2 regions of the Asaia sp. VD9 genome follow, and region 1 is predicted to be linked to the other one. Evidence: riboswitches for the same ligand, from Rfam matches in the RefSeq annotation. Region 1 holds a riboswitch; the other holds the start of a gene.
The links. A riboswitch is a leader RNA that binds a small molecule or an ion and turns the genes downstream of it on or off. The one in region 1 is predicted to bind cobalamin.

Region 1 (3,209 bases):
CAGCTTGCATGAAAAACCCTTCGCGATCGAGTTTCTTGCCGCCGGTGACGAGCGTAGCGCCGTGCTGCACGGCCTTCTCGACCTGACTGATGGCCAGCTTCATGGCGTTTTCGCTGCTCATGGGGCCGTGGGTCACCCCTTGCTCGAGCGGATCGCCGTAGCGGAAATCGGTTAGGGCATCGGACAGGCGACGCACGAAATCATCGGCAAGGGATTCGTGAACGATCATGCGCTTGGCAGCGGTGCAGACCTGACCGTTATTGGACATGCGCCCGGCGACGGCACGGGGAATAACCTCGTCGAGATTGGCATCATCGAGCACGATGAACGGGTCAGACCCTCCGAGTTCGAGTGTCGTTTTCTTCAGGGCCTTGCCTGCCTGCGCAGCCACCGCACTGCCAGCGCGCTCACTGCCTGTGAGGGCAACGCCGCGTACCTCCGGGCGGGCGATCAGTTCCTCGGAGACGTCGTTATCGATGAAGAGATTGGTCCAGGCACCCTTGGGGGCGCCAGCTTCAAGGAACAGGGATTCGAAGGCGAGGGCGCATTGCGGCACGCCAGGGGCATGCTTTGCCAGCACGACATTGCCTGCCATCAAATTGGGGCCTGCCACCCGGGCGAGCTGATAATAGGGGAAGTTCCACGGCTCCACGCAGTAGATGACACCGAGAGATTGGCTCAACACTGTTGCGCGCCCCTCGCTCACCTTGATCTCCCGTGGCGCGAGGAAGTCTTCGGCATTTTCGGCATAGTAGGCCAGGATTTTGGCCGAGAGCTCGGTTTCGGCAATCGCCTCGGGTAGGACCTTACCCATCTCGATCGAGATCAGACGGGCATATTTTTCCTTGCTCTGCTCGAGGATCTGCGCGGCTTTGCTGATGATTGCTCTGCGCTCCGCAAAGCTGCGATGGCGCCAGTCACGCTGGTAAAAATCATGGGCGGCTTCAAGCTTCTCGAAAGCCTGCGCCTTGGTATGAAGCTCGAATTCGCGCTCGGTCTTGCCCGTGGCGGGGTTGATCGTACGGTAGAGACTCATCGTCTTCTGCTCCTGTCTTTTCATGCACCCGATGCGTAACCGGGCCGGTGTCACGGTTTCAGAAAACCTGAACCGGCTCATGGTTTCGTCGAAAATCATCTGCCCATGAGCCGCCGGTCCGGTGGAGGCGCTGCATCTGGGGCTGATCGCCGGTCGCGTCCGGACAAGCGGAGGGGGCAACGTTAGCCGCGAAAAAGACCCAGGCGTAAGGTCAAAAGAGGCTTGGCTTGCGGGGGCGGGAGCGGCTACGACCGAGGGGTCGAAGGTCTTGCGCGAGCAAGTGAATAGGGAATGCCGAACGGACTGGCTGATCGTCATGGGATCGGGTTCGAGGCGGCAGCTGTCCCCGCAACTGTGAGCGGCGAGTTTTTCCGCACAAACCACTGGGTGCCTGCACCTGGGAAGGGGCGGAAAAGCGATGAACCGCGAGCCAGGAGACCTGCCTTCGTCCCATCAGACTGTCAGGCCGGACGGGACGATCCGCCAGAGGGAGAAAAAGCGCGTGAGCCGACCAGCCCCACCCGTTCCACTTCTGTTCAAAGCCCAGGGTGACATCAAGCGATCGGGGAGGGGTCATGCAAGCTGACCTCATCGCCCAGCCCACGCGCAGCCTGAGGCTGCGTGTCAGCCTGCTCGGTGCCGGATTGCTCCTGGCCAATATGGCGCTCTGGATATGGACGTTCATCATGTTCCATGACAGGCCGCTGCTGCTTGGGAATGCACTCCTGGCCTATGGGTTCGGATTACGTCATGCGGTCGATGCCGACCATATCGCCTCCATCGATAATGTGACCCGAAAATTCATTCAGATGGGGCGGCAACCTCTGCTGACCGGGTTCTGGTTTGCCATCGGCCATTCGATGATCGTGGTGCTGGCCGCGCTGGGAACGGCTCTGTTGTCCCAGGCCATGCAGGATCGTTTCGGCGCCTGGCGCGATATTGGTGGCGTGGCGAGCACGCTTGTGTCAGCGGGTTTCCTCTTTGCGCTGGCCATCACCAATTTCATCGTGCTCCGCGGTGCGTGGCGGGCCTGGCGGCACGTCAGGGCCGGGGGCGCGGTCGAGGAAGTCGATATCGATGCCCTCATGAGCAAGGGCGGCCTCCTGTCGCGTCTGCTCTATCCGCTGTTTCGCCTCGTCTCGCGTAGCTGGCATATGGTGTTATTGGGGTTTCTGTTTGGGCTCGGATTTGACACGGCGACCGAGGTTTCCCTGCTCGGACTTTCGGCATCCCAGGCGAGCCGGGGCGTTTCTGTCGCGGCCATCATGATCTTTCCGGCCTTGTTCGCTGCCGGTATGGCGCTGATTGATACGGCTGACGGTGTGCTGATGCTGGGGGCCTATCGTTGGGCTTTTGTCGATCCCTTGCGCAAGCTCCGCTACAATATCATCATCACGCTGATTTCTGTCATCGTGGCGGTCGGGATTGGAAGTATCGAGACGCTCAAGCTGCTGGGGGATCAGATCGGGTTCCAGGGGCGCTTCTGGCAGGCTGTATCGGCAGTGAGCGACAGTTTTAATCAGATCGGTTTCATCGTAATCGGGTTATTTCTACTGGCCTGGATGCTGTCGCTCCTGTTCCACCGCGCCGGCAGGAAGCGCTCCCGATGAGACGGACCGGCTCCTGTAGCACACCCTCTTCATGAGCGAGGCCGCAGGCGTCCGTCCGGAAATCCCGTCTTGCGGTTGTCTGCAGAGAGAAGCGTCTGCAAGTCCCTCCGCGCTCGGTTCTTTCGAAAAGGGCGCGTCAGAAGTGAGCGCCCACACGCATCTGGAAATTGCGTCCGATCAGAGCCTCGTAATAACGCGCCGGATCATAAATTCCGGAATCCCGTGGCAGGGCATCGGTAATATTATTGACGACGAAGCCCGCCGAGAGATTACGGGTGATCTCATATCCGACAGAGAGATTGAAATAGGCAAAGGCGGGGCGCTTGTTGCCCTGATAGCGGTTATCCGGCACCTGCTGCATGAAGACACTGGGCCCGTACCAGAGTGTCTGCCATTGCGCGCTGAGTGCCCCGCTTTGCCATGTGGCGTTCAGGGTCATGTTGTCCTTGGGTGAGGCTATGCGTCCCGCCAGAAGATAGCTGCTGCCCAGATAATCCTGCTCGCTCTTGAAATAATGAACGTAGTTACCCTGCAGATCGACCAGTCCCCAGGACTCGCTTAGG
Region 2 (3,209 bases), on a different contig from region 1:
GGGATACCGGCTGCGCGACAGGTCAGGCGCAGTTCATCCACGCCATAGCGCCAGTACTCCGTGCCGCCCAGCAGGCGCACGACCACACAACGGGCACCTGCAATGGTCTGCTCGATATAGAGATCGACCGAAAGGGGGTGACGCAGGCGCGACAGGGTCGCGACCTGAAGACTCGGATCCCGCGTTTCATGGATCGCCCGCATCCCCAACAGATCGCTTTCGGAAAAAGAGAGCAGGATCAGATCGGCAGGCGCATGGGCGAGATCCTCGGCCTGTGCCTGCCCGTCCAGATCATGCGATTCCCGAAAGAGGATATGCATGGATCAGGCTTCGTCGAAGCTGCGCTGCACCGCCACGGGGTCCAGACCGTGCAGCCCGATCACCACGAGTTGGCCAGGGGACGCCTCGCCCTGTTCGAAGGCATGACGAATACGCGCGCCCACGGCCTGAACGCCCAGACGCAGTCTCTTGCCCGCAATGCGCGCATAGCCCTTCATACGCAGCACGTCATGGGCGCGCGCCACATGCTCCAGCCGTGCGATGAACGCCTCGACACTTTCCTGCTCGCGGAGCGGCAGGACAAAACTGGTGAAATCGTCATGTTCATGCTCATCCGCTCCGTCATGATGCGAAGGGCGCGCAGCGAGATCGTCCTCAGCCGCGGCGGAGAGGCCCAGAATGACGGCAGGATCGACGCGCCCTTCGCGTGCACGGATCAGGCGAACGCGCCGGGATCGCGTGGCGAGCCCGGCCTCGATCGCTGCCAGTTCTGCCTCATCGAGTAGATCAGTCTTGTTGAGTACCACCAGATCGGCGCAATCAAGCTGGTCCTCATAGACTTCCTCGATCGGGTTGTCGTGATCGAGCGAGTCATCCGCCTCGCGCTGGCGCGCGACCGCCTCGGGATCATCGGCGAAACGGCCATCGACTACGGCCGGAGCATCGACCACGGTGATCACGCCATCCACCGTCATGCGCGTGCGCACGCTCGGCCAGCCAAAGGCCTTGAGCAGCGGCTTGGGCAGGGCCAGACCCGAGGTTTCGATCACGATATGCTCGGGCGGTGACGAGCGATCCAGAAGGGCTTCCATAGTCGGGATGAAATCATCCGCCACCGTGCAGCACAGACAGCCATTGGTCAGCTCGACAATATCTTCTTCCGGGCAGTTGGGCAGGCTGCATCCGCGCAATGTCCCGCCATCGATACCCAGCGAACCGAATTCATTGACGACGATGGCGATGCGCCGCCCGTTCGATTTCTCGATGAGATGACGCAGCAACGTGGTCTTTCCGGCGCCGAGAAAGCCGGTGATGATGGTAACGGGTATCTTGCTCATGCGAGGTTTCCGGAAGCTTGTGGGGAGATCGTGCCATCCGCAGGAGAGGCCTTGCCGGGAGCAGCGTCGACCATGGAGGGAAAACGCCCCAGGATAACGTTACCCAAGCTCTCAGGGCGACGCGACGGCATGACCGTACCGGAGGGCGAACGCGCATAGGCCTGTGCATAGAGCAGCAGATCGGGCGCCAGTCCGGGATGAAGACGGCCCAGAAGCCAGGACCATTTCCCCGGCATGGAAAGCGTCGCCGTGCACCCCTGCTGGCAGGCCGCCAGGCAGCGCACCCCCTGAACACGCACGGCAGTTTCCCCTGCCAACGCGGCCAGCGCATCATGCAGGGCCTCGCCTCCGTCACGACAGGTCTGGCAGACATGCAGAACAGGCGTCTCGCCTGGTGAAAGGATCGGTTCGGCCATGGGCCCTCCCGGACCGGGCCCGGCGTCCCGAAAAATCCGGGCGACGGGCAAGAAAGGCGCAAAGTCGATTGCCGGCACGAACCAGCCCGCCCCGACCTGCACCTCTCGGCGCTGGACAGGATCCGTCTCTCTCCGGGCACCCCGCCGGACAGCGAAATCAGCGATATGACGGCAGGTCTCCTGGCTCATGGCACCGGTTTCCCGGAGCCGTCGCCCCCTTCCCGGAGCACACTCCAGTGGGATATGGCGACGGTCTTGCACCATCTACAGTTGCGGGGGCAGCGCGGGACTGGCGCGTCACCGCGCGCACCCGCTTCCCTTTTCACCCCTTGCAGGGCACCGTCGGCCCCTGTCTAGCAGGTTTGCCGAAACCGATGCAAAGCGGCAGAGCGCTGCGCCGATCATCCTGTTTCCATCTTGAAACATCATGTCGACCCCTGACATCATCGGCGCGCCACCCCATGATACGAGTGAGGGATGACCCCCATGCCTCATCTTCTTGTTGTCGATGACGATCAGGACATCCTGACGCTGCTCGGCACGTTCCTGCGCAAGCATCAGCATCGTGTCTCCACCGCGCAGGATGGCGCAGCGATGTTCGCCATTCTCGATACCGAGCCGGTCGATCTCATCATTCTCGACATCATGCTGCAGCATGAAGACGGCTTCAGCCTGTGCCAACGCCTGCGTGCCACGTCCCGCGTGCCGGTCATCATGCTCTCCGCCATGGCCGACCACACGGATCGGGTGGTGGGGCTGGAAATCGGCGCCGATGATTATCTGACCAAACCCTTCGACCAGCGCGAATTGCTCGCCAGGGTGAAAGCCGTGCTGCGCCGCAGCAATGCTGTGGACGACCCGGCGCCCTCCCTGCGCCCCAGCCTGCGTTTCGGAAGCTGGGTTCTGGATGTCACAAGACGCGAATTGCGCGCCTCCGATTCCTCACTGGTTCCCCTCTCAGGTGGCGAATTCGACCTGCTGCTTTCCTTTGCCGAGCATCCACAGCGTGTGCTGACACGCGACCAGCTCATGGATATGGCGCGCGGCCCCGACCATGCCGCATTCGATCGCAGCATCGACGTGCAGGTGAGCCGCCTGCGCGCCAAGCTGGAGGAAGACCCCAGAAATCCGACCTTGATCCGTACCGTGCGCAATGGGGGCTATCTGTTCGCCTCCGCGGTAAAACGCTCATGACGCGACGCTTTCTCATGCAGGACACGATATCGCGCCGCCTGATCGTGACCGTCGCTCTGGCGGCGGCGGTGACATTGCTTCTGCTCGAACTCTTTGTGGCCTTTGGCGGTCAATGGACAAAGCCCGATATAGAGGCCACGGGCATGGTGCGCGAGGTGGCGTCTGTCATTCGCATGACCGGCGCCGCGCCAGCAGAACACCGTCCCGCCCTGCTTCAGGCAGCCAATACGACCGAACTGCATTTCGCCTGGTATGCCCCACA

Region 2: it holds a riboswitch for cobalamin, as region 1 does, so the genes downstream of both, WFJ47_RS02565 (DUF1636 domain-containing protein) here and WFJ47_RS06895 (HoxN/HupN/NixA family nickel/cobalt transporter) in region 1, are expected to answer to the same signal.

The regions. Positions count from the first base shown of each region.
Region 1 is NZ_JBBCQM010000004.1:115,938-119,146, reverse strand. Features, by position in the region: gene WFJ47_RS06900 (NAD-dependent succinate-semialdehyde dehydrogenase) at 1-1,036, opposite strand, end outside; cobalamin riboswitch at 1,283-1,498, shown strand; gene WFJ47_RS06895 (HoxN/HupN/NixA family nickel/cobalt transporter) at 1,612-2,646, shown strand; gene WFJ47_RS06890 (TonB-dependent receptor domain-containing protein) at 2,783-3,209, opposite strand, start outside.
Region 2 is NZ_JBBCQM010000002.1:21,846-25,054, reverse strand. Features, by position in the region: gene cobN (cobaltochelatase subunit CobN) at 1-320, opposite strand, end outside; gene cobW (cobalamin biosynthesis protein CobW) at 324-1,337, opposite strand; gene WFJ47_RS02565 (DUF1636 domain-containing protein) at 1,334-1,942, opposite strand; cobalamin riboswitch at 1,906-2,112, opposite strand; gene WFJ47_RS02560 (response regulator transcription factor) at 2,231-2,947, shown strand; gene WFJ47_RS02555 (ATP-binding protein) at 2,944-3,209, shown strand, end outside.